One region of the Kitasatospora sp. NPDC002543 genome, then DNA from elsewhere that is predicted to be linked to it. Evidence: riboswitches for the same ligand, from Rfam matches in the RefSeq annotation. Region 1 holds a riboswitch; the other holds the start of a gene.
What was found. A riboswitch is a leader RNA that binds a small molecule or an ion and turns the genes downstream of it on or off. The one in region 1 is predicted to bind S-adenosylmethionine.
Positions count from the first base shown of each region.

Region 2: it holds a riboswitch for S-adenosylmethionine, as region 1 does, so the genes downstream of both, ACWD4P_RS16205 (aminotransferase class V-fold PLP-dependent enzyme) here and thrC (threonine synthase) in region 1, are expected to answer to the same signal.

Region 1 covers NZ_JBSFWR010000001.1:158,182-168,204, reverse strand. The annotation lists gene ACWD4P_RS00740 (extracellular solute-binding protein) at 1-702, shown strand, start outside; gene ACWD4P_RS00735 (cupin domain-containing protein) at 765-1,109, opposite strand; gene ACWD4P_RS00730 (DUF3263 domain-containing protein) at 1,211-1,438, shown strand; gene otsB (trehalose-phosphatase) at 1,513-2,337, shown strand; gene ACWD4P_RS00720 (alpha,alpha-trehalose-phosphate synthase (UDP-forming)) at 2,324-3,790, opposite strand; gene ACWD4P_RS00715 (glucosyl-3-phosphoglycerate synthase) at 3,840-4,877, opposite strand; SAM riboswitch class I at 4,989-5,124, shown strand; gene thrC (threonine synthase) at 5,141-6,436, shown strand; gene ACWD4P_RS00705 (MoaD/ThiS family protein) at 6,484-6,762, shown strand; gene ACWD4P_RS00700 (cold-shock protein) at 7,301-7,504, shown strand; gene groL (chaperonin GroEL) at 7,828-9,450, shown strand; gene ACWD4P_RS00690 (hypothetical protein) at 9,565-9,921, shown strand; gene ACWD4P_RS00685 (HD domain-containing protein) at 9,918-10,023, opposite strand, start outside.
Region 2 covers NZ_JBSFWR010000032.1:45,630-55,652, forward strand. The annotation lists gene qcrB (cytochrome bc1 complex cytochrome b subunit) at 1-689, opposite strand, end outside; gene qcrA (cytochrome bc1 complex Rieske iron-sulfur subunit) at 686-1,738, opposite strand; gene qcrC (cytochrome bc1 complex diheme cytochrome c subunit) at 1,747-2,556, opposite strand; gene ctaE (aa3-type cytochrome oxidase subunit III) at 2,744-3,364, opposite strand; gene ACWD4P_RS16195 (response regulator) at 3,761-4,186, shown strand; gene trpD (anthranilate phosphoribosyltransferase) at 4,302-5,378, shown strand; SAM riboswitch class IV at 5,487-5,605, shown strand; gene ACWD4P_RS16205 (aminotransferase class V-fold PLP-dependent enzyme) at 5,656-7,023, shown strand; gene ACWD4P_RS16210 (Lrp/AsnC family transcriptional regulator) at 7,027-7,308, opposite strand; gene ACWD4P_RS16215 (rhomboid family intramembrane serine protease) at 7,305-8,132, opposite strand; gene ACWD4P_RS16220 (hypothetical protein) at 8,334-8,597, shown strand; gene ACWD4P_RS16225 (NYN domain-containing protein) at 8,865-10,023, shown strand, end outside.

The DNA of each region.
Region 1 (10,023 bases):
TACGGGCTGCCGCTGGGGCCGGAGGAGGCACCCGCCGAATCGATGCTGTGGACGCTGAGCGGCGGCGGCAGCATCTCCGACGACGTCGGCAACTACACCATCGACAGTACCCAGAACCAGGCGACCTTCAGCTGGCTGAAGAGCAACCTGGTGGCCACCGGGCTGACGTACCCGGACCCGGGGAAGATGAACCGCACCCCGGTGTTCCAGGACTTCGCCGCCGGCAAGGTCGCGATGCTGAACGGGCACCCGACGCTGCTGCGGATGGCGACCGCCGGGAAGATCGACTTCGGGACGGCGCCGATCCCGAAGAAGGACGGCGTCGGACGGACCGGAAGCCTCGGGGTCGCGGACTGGATGATGGCGCTCAAGGCGAACGGGCACAAGAACGAGATCAAGAAGTTCCTGTCGTTCGTCTACGACAAGGACAACCAGCTGAAGTTCGACGAGCAGTACAACCTGCTGCCGGTCACCCAGGACGCCTTCGCCCAGATGTCCTCGGACCCGAAGCACGAGGACCTCAAGCAGTTCGCGGTCGGGCTGAGCAACGCGAGCTTCTACCCGTTCGGGGACCCGGCCTGGGGCGAGGTCAGCAACCGGATCAAGGCGGGCATCGGGCAGGCCGTGACGGGGGATCCGAAGCAGGTGCTCGACGGGCTGCAGGACGCGGCGGTGAAGGAAGCGGCGAAGGTCCGCAAGTAGGACCGGGGCGGCCGGGCCGCGACGGCGGCCGGGCCGGGGGCCGGCCCGGCCCCGGCCGGCCCTCAGGGGAGGGTGATGGCGTACGCCTTGCGGAGGGTCTCGTGGACCGTCCAGGTGGTGCGGTCGCCCTCGCGCAGGACCGCGCAGTCGCCGGGGCCGACCTCCAGGGTCGGGCCGCCCTCGACCTCGATGGTGGCCCGGCCGCTGAGCACCACGAACATCTCGTCGGCCTCGACGTCCGTCACCACGCCGGGGGTGATCTGCCAGAGGCCGCGCAGGTGGCGGCCGTCGTCGGACAGCACCCTGCCGGTGACCTCGGGGGTGCCGGAGACGATCTGGGACGGGTCGAGCGGATCGGGTTCGAGCTCGGCGGTGGGGACGTGCAGGGCGAAGCTGGGCGTGGTCATGGGGCGACGGTAACGGGTGGGGCCGGCCGGAGGGGCGAGCAGTGTGTGTCGGGGACGGGCGGGAGAATGACACTCCGTAGTGGTGAGCGGAGGTGTGCGCGGTGGGCGAGCTGAGTGAGCGGGAACGGGCGGTGCTGGCGCTGGAGGGGCGGCAGTGGCGGACGGCCGGGGCGAAGGAACGGGCGGTCCGGGAGGAGCTGGGGATCTCGCCCACGCGGTACTACCAGGTGCTGAACGCCCTGCTGGACCGGGAGGAGGCGCTGGCGCACGCGCCGGTGCTGGTGAACCGGCTGCGGCGGGTCCGGGAGGCGCGGCGGGGGGCGCGTTGACGGTGGCGGCGTCCGTGGGGCGGGGTGCGGAGGAGCGGGGTCCGGGGTAGGGCTTCGGTATGGGTTTCGAAGAGATGTTTGTGCCGGGGACCGGGATCGGGCGGGACGGGGTGCGGGCCATCCTGGCGGCGCCCGGGGACGCCGTGATCGGGTTGGACTTCGACGGGACGTTGGCGCCGATCGTGGCGGATCCGGAGCGGGCGCGGGCGCATCCGGGCGTGGTGGGGGCGCTGCGGCGGCTGGGCCCGGTGGTGGGAGCCGTGGTGGTGGTGACGGGCAGGCCCGCCGGGGTGGCGGCGGAGTACGGGGGGTTCGCGGAGGTTCCGGGGGTGGTGGTGCTGGGGCACTACGGGGCCGAGCGGTGGGAGGACGGGAAGCTGACGGCACCGGAGGTCCATCCGGGGGTGGCCCGGGTGCGGGCGGCGCTGCCGGGGGTGCTGGAGCGAGTGGGGGCGCCCGAGGGGACGTGGGTGGAGGACAAGGGGCGCTCGGTGGCCGTGCACACCCGGCGGACGGCGGTGCCCGAGGAGGCGTTGGAGCTGCTGCGGGCGCCGGTGGGGGAGCTGGCGGCCGAGCACGGGCTGGTGGTGGAGCCCGGGCGGCTGGTGCTGGAGCTGCGGCCGCCGGGGGTGGACAAGGGCGCGGCGCTGACCGGCTTCCTGCGGGAGCGGGGGGCCCGTTCGGTGCTCTACGCGGGGGACGACCTGGGGGACGTGGCGGCCTTCGCCGCGGTGGAGGAGCTCCGCGGCGAGGGCCTGGCCGGGGTGCTGGTGTGCGCCGGCGCGGTGGGGGACGCGCCGGTGCGGGAGCTGGCCGACCGGGCGGACCTGGTCGTGGGCGGGCCGGAGGGCGTGGTGGAGCTGTTGGAGGCCCTGGGGGAGGCGCTCACAGCGCGTTGAGCTGGTCCAGGAACCACTGTTGCGGGGGGAGCGCGGTGGCCGCCGCCGTCAGGCGCTTGGTGCGGTCGGCGCGCTCCTCCGGGCTCATGACGAGGCCGGTGTGGAGGGCCTCGGCCGTGGCGATGACGTCGTACGGGTTGACGGTGAGGGCGTCGTCCCCGAGTTCGGTGTGGGCGCCGGCCTCGCGGGAGAGCACGAGGGCGCAGCCGCGGTCGGAGACCACCGGGACTTCCTTGGCGACCAGGTTCATGCCGTCGCGGATGGGGTTGACCAGGGCGACGTCGGCCAGGCGGTAGGCGGCGAGGGAACGCGGGAAGTCGTCGTCGACGTGGAGGATCAGGGGCTGCCAGGTGGGGGTGGCGAACTCGGCGTTGACGGCCTCGGCGAGCTCCTGGACCCGGGCGGTGTAGGCGCGGTACTCGGCGAGGTCGGTGCGGGAGGGGTAGGCGAAGGCGATGTGCACCACCCGGTCGTGCCACTCGGGGCGGGTGCGGAGCAGGTGCCGGTAGGCCTCGAGGCCGCGGACGATGTTCTTGCTCAGCTCGGTGCGGTCCACCCGGACGATGGTGCGGCGGTCGCCGACGGCCTCGCGCAGGGCCGCGAGGCGCTCGTCGACGTCGGGGCGGTGGGCGCGTTCGCGCAGGAAGTCGGCGTCGGCGCCGAGGGCGTGGACGCCCAGGGCGGTGGTGCGGCGGTCGTGGGTGACGGTGAGCGCGTCGTGGTCGACGTCCGCGCCGAGGAGGTCCTCGCAGCAGGCGGCGAAGGCGCGGGCCCAGCGCTCGGTGAGGAAGCCGGCCCGGTCGGCGCCCAGGATGCCGGTGAGGACGGCCCGGGCGACGTCGTCGGGCAGCAGCCGGTAGTACTCGGGCGGGGCCCAGGGGGTGTGCGAGAAGTGGCCGATCCGCAGGTCGGGGCGGGCCGCGCGGAGCAGGGCCGGGACCAGGGAGAGGTGGTAGTCCTGGACGAGGACCGCGGCGCCCGGGGCCGCTTCGGCGGCGAGGGCTTCGGCGAAGGCCTCGTTGTAGGCCCGGTAGGCGGCCCACTCGGTGCGGAAGCCGGCGTCGAAGGAGGGCGCGGTCGGGGTCGCGTAGAGCAGGTGGTGGACGAACCACAGGGTGGAGTTGGCGACGCCGTTGTAGGCGCGGGCGAAGGTCCGCGGGTCGATGTCCAGCATCCGGACGGCCTGGCCGCCGACCTCGTGGCCGGCCAGGTCGAGGCGGCCGTGCGGCGCCTCGGCGGCGGCTCTGCGGTCGGAGTCGTTGAGGGCCGCGCACACCCAGACGGCGTTCGGGTCCCCGATGGCGGAGAGGCCGGAGACCAGGCCGCCGCCGCCCCGGCGCAGGGTCAGCGTGCCGTCGTCGGCGGTGCCGAAGGACACCGGTCCCCGGTTGGAGGCGACCAGGACGGGGGCGGTGCCGGTCGCGCTCGAACGGTTGGTCGTGAGATCGCCCATGGTTGGGATGTTGCCGGGGGTTCGGGGTGGCAAACCCCGTCGGGGCCCCTCAGTGCCGGGTCGCGTATTCGGGGACGGTGTGCATCGGGGGGCGTTCCAGGGCGATCACCGGGTGGGTGTGGGCGGTGAAGGCGCGCGTCTCCGGGTCGCGGGTGAACTGGGTGAGGTGGGGGTGGACGAGGTCGGCGGAGGCCTTGAGGCGGTGGGTGCGGTCGAGGCGTTCCAGGGCGGTCCGGTAGATGGTGGCGGCCATCCGGCCGAGGGCCTGGCCGTCCTGGTGGCGGTGGTGCCGGACGCCGACGTCCACCTGGGCCAGGGCGTCCAGGCCGGCCAGTTCCAGGGCGTCGACCAGCAGGCCGAGTTCGACGCCGTAGCCGGTGGGGAAGGGCAGCCGTTCGAGCAGTGAGCGGCGGGCCGCGTACTCGCCGCCGAGCGGCTGGACGAAACCGGCGAGTTCCGGCCAGTGGAGGTTGAGCAGGGGGCGGGCGACGAGTTCGGTGACCCGGCCGCCGCCGGCGGGCAGGACGGCGCCCTCCGACTCCAGCGGGCGGTCGTACATGGCCTTGACCAGCTGGATGGACTCGTCGGTGAGCAGCGGGCCGACGATGCCCGAGACGAGGGCCGGGTCGAACTCGCGCAGGTCCGCGTCCACGAAGCAGACGATGTCGCCGTGGGTGACCAGCAGCGACCGCCAGAGCACCTCGCCCTTGCCGGGGACGGCGGGCAGCCGGGGCAGCACGGCGTCGCGGTGCTCGACCCGGGCGCCGGCCTGGGCGGCGACGGCGGCGGTGGCGTCGGTGGAGCCGGAGTCGACGACGACGAGTTCGTCGACGAGCGGGAGCCGCTCCATCAGCTCGCGGCGGATGGTGCGGACGATGTCGCCGACGGTGGCCTCCTCGTCCAGGGCGGGGAGGACGACGCTGACGGTGCGGCCGGTGCGCTCCTTGGCCGCGAGGAGGGTGCGCACCGGCCGGTCGGCCGCGCTCCAGGAGCGGCGGCGGAGCCAGGACGCCGCCTGCGGGAGGAGCTCGGGGGTCGGTTCGGCGGGCACGGAGTTCTCCTCGGCGGGGTCGGTGGGACGGGCCATCTCGCGTGGCGGACGGTCCCGTTCAGGATTGACGCCTTCGGATACAGTCTTCGTACAGCGGTCGGACCTTTGCACGCCGGGGTCTCCGTTGAGCACCACCACAATTTCACAAGCTCATCCAGAGGGACTGAGGGAACGGCCCGTTGACGTCCCGGCAACCTTCTCGCGCGGCCGTCGACGACAGGCCCCGGCGGGACAGGTGCCAATTCCGGCCCGTGTCGCGACCGCGACCCGGGGAAGATGAGGAGAGAGGCCTCGCCATCATGGCTACCACTGGGACGACCCTTTCCGGCACCGCACCGGTTTCCGTCGACCTCGGCCCCGCCGCCGCGCTGTCCTGTCGCGAGTGCGGCACCCGCTTCCCGCTCGGCCCCAGCTTCGCCTGCCTGGAGTGCTTCGGCCCGCTGGAGATCGCCTACGAGTTCGGCAGCGAGGGTGCCGAGGAGCTGCGCAAGCGGATCGAGGCCGGTCCGGCGTCCATCTGGCGGTACGCGCCGCTGCTGCCGGTTCCGGCCGACGTCGCGTCGAAGCCCAACCTGAACCCGGGGTGGACCCCGCTGGTGAAGGCGGACAACCTGGGCCGGGAGCTCGGGTTCACCGCCCAGCTGCACATCAAGGACGACTCCGGGAACCCGACCCACTCGTTCAAGGACCGCGTGGTCGCCTGCGCGATCGAGGCGGCCCGGGCGTTCGGGTACACCACGCTGTCCTGCTCCTCCACCGGCAACCTGGCCGGCGCGGTGGGTGCGGCGGCGGCCCGGGCCGGGTTCCGGTCCTGCGTGTTCATCCCGCACGACCTGGAGCAGGGCAAGGTCGTCATGGCCGGGGTGTACGGCGGCGAGCTGGTCGGCATCGAGGGCAACTACGACGACGTGAACCGCTTCTGCTCGGAGCTGATCGGCGACCCGGCCGGCGAGGGCTGGGGCTTCGTCAACGTGAACCTGCGGCCGTACTACGGCGAGGGCTCCAAGACGCTGGCGTACGAGATCTGCGAGCAGCTCGGCTGGCGGCTGCCGGAGCAGATCGTCATCCCGATCGCCTCGGGCTCGCAGCTGACGAAGATCGACAAGGGCCTCCAGGAGCTGATCAAGCTCGGCCTGGTCGAGAACCGGCCGTACCGGATCTTCGGGGCCCAGGCCGAGGGCTGCTCGCCGGTGTCGGCCGCGTTCAAGGCCGGCCGGGACGTGATCAAGCCGGTCAAGCCGAACACCATCGCCAAGTCGCTGGCGATCGGCAACCCGGCCGACGGCCCGTACGTGCTGGACATCGCCCGCCGCACCGGCGGCGCGGTGGAGGACGTCACGGACGCCGAGGTCGTGGCGGCGATCAGGCTGCTGGCGCGGACCGAGGGCGTCTTCGCCGAGACCGCGGGCGGCGTGACCGTCGGCGTGCTGAAGAAGCTGGTCGAGACCGGGCAGCTGGATCCGGCCAAGGAGACCGTCGCGATCAACACCGGCGACGGCCTGAAGACCCTGGACGCCGTCTCCGACGCCGGGATGACCGCCGTCATCCGCCCGACGCTGGACTCGTTCCGCGCCGCCGGCCTCGTGTCCGCCTGAACCACCCCGGAACCACCCCAGCAAGGCCAGCCCCCGCAAGGAGAGTCATGAGCGCCAACGTCCGCATTCCCACCATCCTGCGCACCTACACCGGCGGCGCCGCCGAGGTGACCGCCGAGGGCGCCACCCTGGCCGAGGTCGTCGCCGACCTGGAGAAGAACCACGCGGGCATCTCGGCCCGCATCCTGGACGACACCGGCAAGCTGCGCCGCTTCGTGAACGTCTACGTGAACGACGACGACGTGCGCTTCGCCGAGGGCCTGGCGACCGAGATCGGGGACGGCGCCAGCGTCTCGATCATCCCGGCGGTGGCCGGCGGCTGCTGAGCCGTTCCCGAGTAGCCCGCGGTCGCCCGCGCGTACGGAATTCCGTTCCCCGTATGCGCGGGCGACCGCTCGCATTCCGGCTGGAATATTTCCGGGTCGAGTCGGAGTAGAGTGTGGCTCGGCTGGGAACAGGGTTTCCCTTTCGGCCCCCGCAGTGCTCGGCCCGGGGGCGCCCGGCCGTGGGGCGCGGCCCGGGAAACATGTCAGGCAGATGTCAGAATTCCCGCGATCATTTGGGTAATTCGTCCGCTATGTCCGGCGTGGAATGCCGAGATTATTCCGGTTCGGCCCGGCCTGTCCCTTGACGCCCCGGCGGAATTACCGGTGGCTGACCCTGTTGCAGAGGGCGTCGATCCGGATACATTCAGCGGCGGTCGACGCAATCAGCCGCCCGCCGGAAGCCGCCTGGCGTCCTGCACGGAGGGTTGCGGCGTGCACGGCTGCGCCCAGGGGGGGTTCCCCGGGCCGGCCTTCAACCAACCCGGGCCCGCGACCTGCGGGCGCGTGAAGGGCCAGCACAGCACTAGGGGAGTTCGGAATGGCTCAGGGCACCGTCAAGTGGTTCAACGCGGAGAAGGGCTACGGCTTCATCGCGGTCGACGGTGGTGCGGACGTCTTCGTCCACTACAGCGCGATCCAGATGGACGGCTACCGCACCCTCGAGGAGGGCCAGCGGGTCGAGTTCGAGATCTCTCAGGGACAGAAGGGCCCGCAGGCGGACATGGTCCGCGCCGCGGTCTGACCCCTTCCGGCTCCAGGAGCTCGGCGCGGCCCTACGGCTGGTGACCACTCGCTTCTCGACGGGCCCGTGCGACACGCGTCGTACGGGCCCGTCGGCGTTCCCCGGAAGCCCCTCGCGGCGGCTCGCGGATCGCCGATTGGGCTTGCACTCGACCCAGGGGAGTGCTAATCATTGGCGTTAGCACTCACAGTGTGAGAGTGACAGCGGACCGGGTCGGTGAGGCCCCCGGGAGCGGAGGGGAATGAACCTCCGCACACCAGGGCCGTCCGTCGCGGGCACCCCTTGGTCCGAGCAGTCGACCGTGTCCCGGAGGACCACTTCTGATGGCCAAGATCATCGCCTTTGATGAGGAAGCTCGCCGCGGCCTTGAGCGTGGCATGAACCAGCTCGCCGACGCGGTGAAGGTCACGCTCGGCCCCAAGGGCCGCAACGTCGTGCTGGAGAAGAAGTGGGGCGCCCCCACGATCACCAACGACGGTGTCTCCATCGCCAAGGAGATCGAGCTCGAGGACCCGTACGAGAAGATCGGTGCGGAGCTCGTCAAGGAGGTCGCCAAGAAGACGGACGACGTCGCGGGTGACGGCACCACCACCGCCACCGTGCTCGCCCAGGCCCTGGTTCGCGAGGGTCTGCGCAACGTCGCCGCCGGCGCCAACCCGATGGCCCTGAAGCGCGGCATCGAGAAGGCCGTCGCGGCCGTCTCCGACCAGCTGCTGGCCCAGGCCAAGGACGTGGAGACCAAGGAGCAGATCGCCTCCACCGCCTCCATCTCCGCCGCTGACACCCAGATCGGCGAGCTGATCGCCGAGGCCATGGACAAGGTCGGCAAGGAAGGCGTCATCACCGTCGAGGAGAGCAACACCTTCGGTCTGGAGCTCGAGCTCACCGAGGGCATGCGCTTCGACAAGGGCTACATCTCCGCCTACTTCGCCACCGACCTGGAGCGCATGGAGGCGACGTTCGAGGACCCGTACATCCTCATCGCCAACTCCAAGATCGGCTCGGTCAAGGACCTGCTCCCGCTGCTGGAGAAGGTCATGCAGAGCGGCAAGCCGCTCGTCATCATCGCCGAGGACGTCGAGGGCGAGGCCCTGTCGACCCTGGTCGTGAACAAGATCCGTGGCACCTTCAAGTCCGTCGCCGTCAAGGCCCCGGGCTTCGGTGACCGCCGCAAGGCCATGCTCGGCGACATCGCCATCCTCACCGGTGGCACCGTCATCTCCGAGGAGGTCGGCCTCAAGCTGGAGAACGCCGGCATCGACCTGCTGGGCACCGCCCGCAAGGTGGTCATCACCAAGGACGAGACCACCATCGTCGACGGCGGCGGCGACAGCGAGCAGGTCGCGGGCCGCGTGAACCAGATCCGCGCCGAGATCGAGAACAGCGACTCGGACTACGACCGCGAGAAGCTCCAGGAGCGCCTCGCCAAGCTGGCCGGCGGCGTGGCCGTCATCAAGGCCGGCGCGGCCACCGAGGTGGAGCTCAAGGAGCGCAAGCACCGCATCGAGGACGCCGTCCGCAACGCCAAGGCCGCCGTCGAGGAGGGCATCGTCGCCGGTGGTGGCGTCGCCCTGCTGCAGGCCGGTGTCGCGTTCGACAAGCTGGAGCTGGACGGCGACGAGGCCACCGGTGCCAACATCGTCAAGGTCGCGCTGGAGGCCCCGATCAAGCAGATCGCGACCAACGCCGGCCTGGAGGGTGGCGTCGTGGTGGAGAAGGTGCGCAACCTCCCCGCCGGTCACGGCCTGAACGCCGCCACCAACGAGTACGTCGACCTGGTCGCCGAGGGCATCATCGACCCGGCCAAGGTCACCCGCTCCGCGCTGCAGAACGCCGCCTCCATCGCGGCGCTGTTCCTCACCACCGAGGCCGTCATCGCCGACAAGCCGGAGAAGGCCGCCGCGGCCGCCGGCGGCGGCATGCCGGGCGGTGACATGGACTTCTGATCCTGATCGGGTTCCCGGTCGGATCGGCTGATCCTCGTCCGCGTGGGCGGTTCCCTTCGGGGGGCCGCCCACGCGGCGTTTCGGCGTTCGGGCGCGGCGGCGGAGAATGGACGGATGGCTGCTGACGACATCGAGACCGCCCTGCACAACGCGCGGGCACTGATCCTGGCCGACCTCACCGCGCGGGACGTGGCGGACGCCGCCGTCGTCTCGCTGGTGGAGCAGGCCGTCACCCACCGCCGCTGGTGGCTGGAGCAGTGGCCGGACGGCACCGAGTACGTGCTCGGGCTGGTCGCCCAGGACGTCCAGGACGCGCTGCTGGAGGCGTACGGGCGCTGGCCGCTGTGCGAGGACTGCGCGGCCGAGGGCGACCCGCACGCGCTGGGCGTGGAGCCCGAGCTCGGGCCGGAGCCGCACTGGGTCTGCGGCAAGCGGGGCGCCGTGGTGGCGCCGGTGGGGAAGCTCGTCTAGGGGGCGTCCCGGCAGGGCTCGGCCGCGGCCCGGAGGGCGGCGAGTTCGGCCGTCAGGTTGGTGCGGGCCGCCGCCGCGAAGCGGTCGCGGGCGGCGGGGGTG
Region 2 (10,023 bases), on a different contig from region 1:
ATCAGCAGCACGTGGATGGTGAAGAACCGCGGCACGATGTCGTGGCCGGGGAACTCGCCCCCGAACAGGAACATCTGGACGTAGGTGCCGATCAGCGGGACGGCGAGGATCGCGCCTTCCATGAAGCGGATACCGGTGCCCGACAGCAGGTCGTCCGGCAGGGAGTAGCCGAAGAAGCCGTCGAACATGCCCAGGACCAGCAGCAGGAAGCCGAAGACCCAGTTGATCTCACGCGGCTTGCGGAACGCGCCGGTGAAGAACACGCGCATCATGTGCACGAGCATCGCGGCCACGAAGACCAGGGCGGCCCAGTGGTGGATCTGGCGGATCAGCAGACCGCCGCGGACCTCGAAGCTGATGTCCACGGTGGAGGCGTAGGCCTCCGACATCGGGATGCCCTTGAGCGGCACGTAGGAGCCGTCGTAGACGACCTCGGCCATCGAGGGCTTGAAGAACAGCGTCAGGTAGACACCGGTCAGGATGATGATGACGAAGGTGTAGAGGCAGATCTCGCCCAGCATGAAGGACCAGTGGTCCGGGAAGATCTTCCGCAGGTTGGCCTTGGCGAGGGAGTAGATCCCCAGCCGGCCGTCCGTCCAGTCAGCCGCGGCTTCCCACTTGTTGGCGGGCTTCTCACGCGTGCTGGAGGGCTTGGCGGCACCGGTCGTGGTGCTGCTCGCGCTACTCATCGAGCACGCTCCCAGTAGCTCGGGCCGACGGGCTCCGCGAAGTCGCCGGTGGCGACCAGGTTGCCCTTCTCGTCAGTGATGATCTTCAGCTGCGGCAGCGGGTGGCCGGCCGGGCCGAAGATGACGCGAGCGCCGTCCGCCAGGTCGAAGGTCGACTGGTGGCAGGGGCAGAGCGCGTGGTGGGTCTGCTGCTCGTAGAGGCTGATCGGGCAGCCGACGTGGGTGCAGATCTTGGAGTACGCGAGGATGCCCTCGAAACCGAGGTCCTTGGACTTGTCGTCCTTGATGTCCTCGGGCGCGATGCGGACCAGCATCAGGGCGTCCTTGGCGATCCGCTGCTGGAAGTCCTCGCTGTGCGTGGACAGACCCTCCGGCATGGCGAAGGTGAGCGAGCCGACCGCGATGTCCTCGGGCTTCATCGGCTGCATGGTGTTCATGTTGATGAGCGCCAGCGGCTTGGTCTCGGTCGCCTCCTTCCAACCGGTCTCCTTGAGCTTCGTCTCGGGAAGCGGGCCGAGGTCACGGAGCAGGACCACGCCGGAGAGCGGGACCAGCGCCATGGAGCCGATCAGGGTGTTGCGGATCATCTTGCGGCGGCCGAAGCCGGACTCGGCGGCACCGGTCTTGAACTGCTCGATGACGTCCGCGCGGACCTCGTCGGAAGCCTCGATCGGGTGACGCTCGGCCGGCAGCTCGACGTCCGACATCAGGGTGCGGGCCCAGTGGACCGCGCCCGCGCCGATCATGAACAGCGCGACGCCCAGGGTCAGGCCGAGCGCGAAGTTCAGCGCGCTGACGTGACCCAGCGGGAAGATGTAGACGATCTTGTCCGGGTCGATGGCCACGTACGAGGCGATGAAGCCGATGGTGGCGAGCATCGAGATCACGAACATCAGCGAGACCTGGCGCTCGGCGCGCTGGGCGGCCCGCTCGTCGATGTCGGTGCGACGGGGCTCGTGGGCCGGCAGGCCCGGGTCGGCGAACGGGCTGCCGTGGTCGGCCACCTCGCCGGCGGAGCCGTGCGGCTCCGGGAGCTTCTCTTCTGACATGTCGTGGCTCATGACTTCTTGGCCTTGGTGGTGTGGGCGGCGACCCAGATCGCGACCGCGATGAGCGTGCCGAGGCCGAAGATCCAGCCGAACAGACCCTCGGTCACCGGACCGAGGCTGCCCAGGGTGAGACCGCCGGGGTTGGGCTCATCGTTGGTGGTGTGGCGGACGAAGGCCACGATCTGCTTCTTCTGCTCCTCGGGCATGGTGGTGTCCGGGAACGACGGCATGTTCTGCGGGCCGGTCTGCATGGCCTCGTAGATGTGCTTGGCGTCCACACCCTCCAGCGACGGGGCGTACTTGCCCTTGGTCAGGGCACCGCCCTGGCCGGCGAAGTTGTGGCACTGGGCGCAGTTGGTGCGGAACAGCTCGCCACCCTTGGAGATGTCCTCGGGGTTGGTCGAGGTGAACTGCTCCTCCGTCGGGGTCACCGGGCCGGGACCGAGGGAGGCGACGTAGGCGGCGAGCTGGTCGATCTCGGCCTGCGAGTAGATGTTCTTCTTGCGCGGGACCTGGGCGCCGGGCTGCTGGGCCGGCATGCGGCCGGTGCCGACCTGGAAGTCGACAGCGGCGGAGCCGACGCCGACCAGGCTCGGACCGTCACTGCTGCCCTGGCCGTTCAGGCCGTGGCAGGAGGAGCAGCCCACGGCGAAGAGCTTCTTGCCCTCATCGATCGCGAGCGACTGCGCGGCGACGTCGGCCTGCGCCTTGTCGGCGGGCGCGAACGCGGCGTACAGCCCCCCGGTTGCCGCCAGGGCGAGAAGTAGGACGACCAGCGCCGCCAATGGGTGGCGCCGTCGTGCGGAGAGCTTTTTCACGGAATAACCCCGGTGTCAGGATCTGGTCGACTGGTGGGTGCACCCGGCGGCCGGTCTGGCCGGCACGAGGCTGCCTGTCTAGGGCTGCGCGCGCGGTCGGTCGGTGGGAGCGTCGGCACCGGCAGAAGCGGCCCGTCGCCGGTGAGGGCGGGGGCCGCAGCCGGTGGCCAGCGACCTGATCAGCTGGTTACTTGATCAGGTAGATGGTCGCGAACAGGCCGATCCACACGACGTCGACGAAGTGCCAGTAGTACGACACGACGATCGCGGCGGTGGCCTGCTCGTGCGTGAAGCGCTTGGCTGCGTACGTCCGTCCCAGGACCAGCAGGAAGGCGATCAGACCACCCGTCACGTGCAGCCCGTGGAAGCCGGTGGTCAGGTAGAACACCGTGCCGTACGGGTCGGAGGACAGCGAGAGGCCGTCCTTCTTGACCAGCTCGGTGTACTCGAAGACCTGGCCGCCGATGAAGACCGCGCCCATGGCGAACGTGAGGATGAACCACGCCCGGAGCTTCTTCACGTCACCGCGCTCGGCAGCGAACACGCCGAGCTGGCAGGTGAGCGAGGAGAGCACCAGGATCGTGGTGTTGACCGAGGAGAAGGGCACGTTGAGGGCGTGGGCCTTCTCGGTCCAGAACTCCGGCCCCTTGACGGAGCGGAGCGTGAAGTACATCGCGAAGAGGGCCGCGAAGAACATCAACTCGGAACTGAGCCAGACGATCGTTCCGACGCTGACCATGTTCGGCCGGTTGACCGATCCGTGCGCGTGCCCGGTTTCTACTGCTGTTGCTGTCGCCACGACGGACATTATGTCGGTCCCTTATTCCGTCTTCACGTCGGGGGGTGTCCCTCGGAGTGTCCGGTGCGTGCGGTATGCCCGCTTGGCGGGCGGCAGGGGGGCCGGACGGGGGCTGAGCAGCGGCGCGTCCCTTTTCTGATGGTTCCTCGGAGGGGCCTGTGACCCCGTTGCCCGGCGCGTCGTTGCACGGTCGGAGTAGCCGGGAGGGGTACGGGGGAGGGTGCCGGGTCGGCCGTACGGGTGGACTGGGCCGGGTCGGGTGACGGGCCGTCCTCCGGGCGGGTGAGCCCGGGGCGCGGCGGCTTGAGGAGGAACGTGCGCGAGGGGGACTCGGCGGACGGTGATCGGGAGTAGCATCCGGATCAGGCGAACGTGGTCCGGATCACACTTGAGGGAGCAGGGTCCATGGCGTACACGACCGATGAGACGCTCACCGTCCTCGTCTACAGCGACGACCGCAACACCCGCGAGCAGGTGCTGACGGCGCTCGGCCGCCGGCCCGCCGAGGATCTTCCGGAACTGTCCTACCTGGAGTGCGCGACCACCCCCGCGGTGCTCAAGGCGCTGGAGAAGGGAGGGGTGGACCTCTGCGTGCTGGACGGCGAGGCCGTTCCGGCCGGCGGGCTGGGCCTCGGGCGGCAGCTCAAGGACGAGATCTACGGCTGCCCGCCGGTGCTGGTGCTGATCGGCCGGCCGCAGGACTCCTGGCTGGCCGCCTGGAGCCGGGCGGACGCCGCCATCTCCCACCCGGTGGAGCCGGTGGCGCTCGCCGGGGCGGTGGCCACCCTGCTGCGGGCCAGGCTGGCGAAGCGGACTCCCGCCGTCCGCTGAAATCCGTGGCAGGAGTAGGAAAGAGAGGGTAGAAGCGAGCGCTTCGCTCGATAGGCTGGCTCCATCCGTACGGACGTCCCCCGCGATGGGGAACCGACAACAGCTGGAGTCAGCGATGGTGAACGTGAACCCTGCGAACGGCGGTAGCGACCCCGCGCAGGTGGTCCGCACCTGGCCGGACCTCCTGGCGGCGCTGTTGCAGGGGGAGGACCTCGACCGTTCGTCCACCGCGTGGGCGATGGACCGGATCATGAGCGGCGAGGCGTCCCCCGTACAGGTGGCCGGCTTCATGATCGCGCTGCGGGCCAAGGGCGAGTCGGTCGAGGAGATCTCCGGCCTGGTCGACGCGATGTACGCGCACGCCGAGCCGCTGGAGATCCCCGGCCCGGCGGTGGACATCGTCGGCACCGGCGGGGACCGCGCGAAGACCGTCAACATCTCCACCATGTCGGCGATCGTCGCGGCGGCCGCCGGTGCCAAGGTGGTCAAGCACGGCAACCGCTCGGCCTCCTCCACCAGCGGCTCCTCCGACGTGCTGGAGAAGCTCGGGGTGGCGCTGGACATCTCCTCCCGGAGGGTCGCCGAGGTGGCCGAGGAGGTCGGGCTCACCTTCTGCTTCGCGGCCAAGTTCCACCCCTCGATGCGGCACGCCGCCACCGCGCGGCGCGACCTGGGGGTGCCGACGTCCTTCAACATCCTCGGCCCGCTGACCAATCCGGCGAAGGTCACCGCGCACGCCATCGGCTGCTTCGACACCCGGCTGTCCGGGCTGATCGCCGGCGTGCTGGCGGAGCGCGGGGCGACGGCGCTGGTCTTCCGCGGCGACGACGGGCTGGACGAGCTGACCATCACCACCACCTCCCAGGTCTGGATGGTGCGCGACGGGGTGGTCACCGAGACCACCTTCGACCCGCGGGACGTCGGCATCGAGCTGGTCGGCATCGAGGCGCTGCGCGGGGCGGACGCCTCCTACAACGCCGAGGTCGCGCGGCGGCTGCTGGCGGGCGAGCACGGGCCGGTGCGGGACGCCGTCCTGCTGAACACGGCGGCGGCGCTGGTCGCGCTGGACCTGACCGACGCGCCGCTCGCCGAGCAGCTGGCGGTCGGCATGGAGCGGGCCGCCAAGGCGATCGACTCCGGTGCCGCACAGGACCTGCTGCGGCGCTGGTCGGAGGCCACCAGCCGCTCCTGAGGCGTGAGTTGAGGGGCCCGTGGGAAATCCTCCCGCGGGCCCCTCGCGCTGTCCGGATGCTGGATGCCCGTTTGACCGCCCGATGGACGCGGCCTAGAGTCTTGGCCAGGTCATGAGTGACAGCGCCAAGCCCCAGCTTGCTGTCCGGCAACCCTCCGTCCGTGGCGGGGTGCCCTGGGTGAGGACCGGGTCGTCACGGCAAACCGTCCGTGCGACAAGCGCGGACACCCGACGACTTGCACTCCCGGGGTCCCTGACCCAGAAGGAGTGCATTCTCATGTCCCTCGCCACCGAAACCTGCGCCGCCCCGCTCGCCGTCCTCGGCGCCGACGTCCAGGTCCCGCTCGCCAGCGGTGAGAAGGTCGGCTACGCGGCGCTCGACTACGCGGCCAGTTCGCCGGCGCTCCAGCGGGTGTGGGACGACGTCGCCGCCTACGCGCCGTACTACGGCAGCGTCCACCGCGGGGCCGGGTACCTCTCCCAGCTGTCCACCGACCTGTTCGAGCAGAGCCGCCGCACCGTCGGCGAGTTCCTCGACCTGCGCGAGGGCGACCAGGTGGTCTTCACCCGGGCCACCACCGACTCGCTCAACCTGCTGGCCGCCGCCCTTCCGGCCGGCACCCGGGTGTTCGCCTTCGAGACCGAGCACCACGCCTCGCTGCTGCCCTGGGCCCACGCCGGACTGGACGTCACCTACCTGCGGGCGCCGCGCTCGCGGGCCGAGGCGGTGGAGGCGCTGGACACCGCGCTCGCCGAGGCGCCCGAGGGCCCCAAGCTGCTGTGCGTCACCGGCGCCTCCAACGTGACCGGCGAGCTGTGGCCGGTCGCCGCGCTGACCGAGACCGCGCACCGGCACGGCGCCCGGGTGGTGCTGGACGCCGCCCAGCTGGCGCCGCACCACCGCGTCTCGGTGCGCGAGCTGGGCGTCGACTGGATCGCCTTCTCCGGGCACAAGATCTACGCGCCGTTCGGCGCCGGGGTGCTGGCCGGCCGGGCGGACTGGCTGGACGCGGCCGAGCCGTACCTGGCGGGCGGCGGGGCGACCCGGACGGTGGCCCGGGAGACGGACGGCTCGGTGGCCGTGCAGTGGCACACCGGCCCGGCCCGGCACGAGGCCGGCTCGCCGAACGTCATCGGCGCCTACGCGATCGCCTCGGCCTGCCGGGCGCTGACCGAGGCCGGCTTCGACGCGCTGGAGGCCCGCGAGCAGCAGCTGATCGCCCGGCTGACGGCCGGGCTGGCCGAGATCCCGCAGGTCAAGGTGCTGAACCTGTTCGGCGCGGACTCCGCCCGGGTGGGCGTGCTGTCCTTCGTCGTCCGGGGCTGGAACAGCTCGCACTTCTCGGCCGCGCTCTCCGCCGAGTACGGGATCGGGGTGCGCGACGGGCTGTTCTGCGCCCACCCGCTGGTGCGCACGCTGCTCGGGGACGAGGAGGTGGCGCCGTCCGAGTGCGGGGCGCCGGAGCCCTCGCTGCCGGGCGAGCGCAGCCTGAACGCGATCCGGGTGAGCTTCGGCGCCGGGACGCCGGACGAGCACGTCGACCGCTTCCTGACCGCCGTCCGGGAGCTGGTCACGGACGGCGCGGCCTGGAGCTACCGCAACGAGGGCGGGCGCTGCGTCGCGGACGCTCGGCGGGCGGGCTGACGCCTACTCGTCCAGGCCGAGCGCGAAGGCGGCCTCCAGGTCGTGCTGGGAGTAGGTGCGGAAGGCGATCTGGGTCTCGGTGTGCGCCACACCCGGGACCTTGTTGAGCCGGCCGGGGATGACCTCGGCCAGGTCGTCGTGCCGGCGCACCCGCACCATCGCCACCAGGTTGTAGCCCCCGGTCACCGAGTAGACCTCGCTGACGCCGTCGATGGCGGCGATGGATTCGGCGATCTCCGGGATGCGGTCGACACTGGTCTTGATCAGGACGATGGCGGTGATCACAGTTCGGGCTCCTTTGTGGGGTGCCGCCAGCGTATCGGGCGTCGGCCCGGTCGTCGCGGGGGGTGGCGGACCACGGTACAGGCGTACAGGAACCCGGCGCAGAAGCCGATCACATGGACCAGGTAGGCCACCCCGGGCCCCGCCGAGTGCACCGACCACCACTGCAGGGCGAACCAGAGGCCGAGCACCAGCCAGGCGGGGAAGCGCAGCGGCAGGAAGAGCAGCAGCGGGACGAGGGTGGTCACCCGCGCCCGGGGGTGGAGGCGCAGATAGGCGCCGAGGACGGCGGCGATCGCGCCGGAGGCCCCGATCAGCACCCGGGTGGAGTTCGGCGAGTGCGCCTCGGCGAGGGCGAAGCCGTACGTGCTCACACCGCCGGCGGCCAGGTAGAAGACGGCGTACCGGGCCCGGCCCAGCCGCCGTTCCACGGTGGGGCCGAAGACCTGGAGGAAGAGCAGGTTCCCCAGCAGGTGCAGCCAGCCGGCGTGCAGGAAGAGGCCGGTGAGCACGGACAGGGCCGGGTGCTTGCCCGGGGTCGGGGCGGCCGGGCAGCCGGGGGCCGGGTCGGGGGCCTCGGCGAGCTGTTCGGCGGTCAGCGGCCGTCCGGCCAGCACCTCGGCCGGGACGGCGCCCCAGCGCTGCTCGTACCGCTGCTCCGCGCAGACCCGCGCCGGGCCGCTGCCGTACAGCGGGTTGAGCCCCGCGGCCGGGCCGAGCAGGAAGACCAGGGTGTTGAGCGCGATCAGGCCGTACGTGACCGCGGGGGCGGCCGCCGCCGGGCGGCCGCTCCGGGCGGCGGTGTGGTCGGGGACCGCGAGCGCCATGCGGCCAAGCATCCCTCCGGGCGCCGCAGGTGACACCGCGGTTTACGGCAGGTGGACCAGTGCGGGTCTTCAGGCGACCGGTGGTCGCGGCGGTTGCCCCAGGCAATAGGCTTGGGGCGGGCATTCCCGCCTCCCGCCGCCGACGCCGGGGCTCCGGGGGGAGCGCCTGGCCCACGCAGGGACCACCCGAGAGGACCCCCGATGACCGTCCCCGCCCTGACCGCCGAGACGCGCTGGCGCTGCACCCTGTGCGGCAACCTCACCCGCTTCGACGTGACCCGCACCGCGCGGGTGACCGAGTTCCTGCACTTCGACCTGGCCGGCGAGTCCAAGGTCGAGGAGACCGAGGTGCTGAGCGAGACGGTCGAGTCGGTCCGCTGCCGCTGGTGCAACGCGGTGGACCAGGTCGAACTGGTGGCCCGTCCGGGCTCCGAAGGGGCGCAGGCCCCCGCCGAGCAGGGCTGACCCGCACCGCTGCGGCGCGGGCGGGTGCACGGCGCACCCGCCCGCGCGGCACGGGACAATACAGACAAGACGCACGGAGCGTGACGACAGGGGGAGGTCGCGGCCGTGCCCCGCTGGACCAGGATCGGAGCCGAGGACGTGGTGGACGCAGCGAAGGAGCCCGGCGAAGCCCAGGGGCTTCGGCCCGCTGCTGCCGAGGCCCCGGCCGAGGCCGCCGGGACGGCGGACGGCTCCTCCGAGTCCGCGGCGGAGCGTGCCGCCGAGAAGCTGGACCGCCCGCTGCCCGAGGGCGTGCGCCGGCGTGTGGTCGGGCTGGCCTCGGACGCGCTCGGCGGGCTGCCGGCGGCCGAGCTCCCGCAGAGCCTGCGGCAGTACGTCAAGTTCACCCCGGCGCGGCGGGCCAAGTACGCGGCCACCGCGCTGGCGGCGGCGCTGGAGGCGGAGCCGGCCTTCCGGGTGCGGATAGCGGAGCGGCTGCGGCTCGGGCAGCCGGACCTGGTGAAGGCGCTGGAGTCGGGCACCGTGCCGAGCGCCGCCGATCCGATGGACGTCGCGGCCGCCGCCTACCTGGTGCGTTCGGCGGGCTGGAGCCGGTTGGTGGCCGAGGCCGGCGAGGAGGCCGAGCGGGCCGGCGCGGAGGACGCGGCCGCGGAGGCGGCCCGGCTGGTGGAGAAGCTGCAGGCCGAGCTGGCCGAGGTGCGGGCCTCCGCGCGGGCGGACCTGGACCGGCAGCGGGCGGAGTCCGACGGCATCCGCAAGGAGGCCGAGTCGCTGCGCAAGAAGGTGCGGTCGCTGGAGAGCGACACCCGCCGGGCGCAGGCCGAGACCCGGCGGGTGGCCGGCGAGCTGGAGGCCGTGAAGGCGCAGACGGCGGCCGAGCGCGGCGCGGCCGAGACCGAGGCGCGCAGGCTCAGGCACCGGGTCTCGGAGCTGGAGAACGCGGTCGAGCAGGGCCGCCGGTCGGCCCGGGAGGGGCGCAGCGTCGAGGACATGCGGCTGCGGCTGCTGCTGGACACCGTGCTGCAGTCCGCCCAGGGGCTCCAGCGGGAGCTGGCGCTGCCGGTCTCCCAGATCCGCCCGGCGGACCTGGTGGAGGCGGTGGTGCCGGGGGCGGCCTCGCCGCACGACGTGGCGCGGCGCGGGCTGGCCGAGGACGATCCGGCGCTGCTGGACCAGCTGCTGGCGATCCCCCAGGTGCATCTGGTGGTGGACGGCTACAACGTGACCAAGACCGGCTATCCGGCGCTGCCGCTGGAGCAGCAGCGGATCCGGCTGCTGGGCGGGCTGGCGATGCTGGCCCAGCGGACGCAGGCGGAGGTCACCTGCGTCTTCGACGGGCAGGACCTGGACGTCCCGGTGATCATGGCGCCACCGCGCGGGGTCCGGGTGCGGTTCAGCCGGACCGGCGAGACGGCCGACGAGCTGA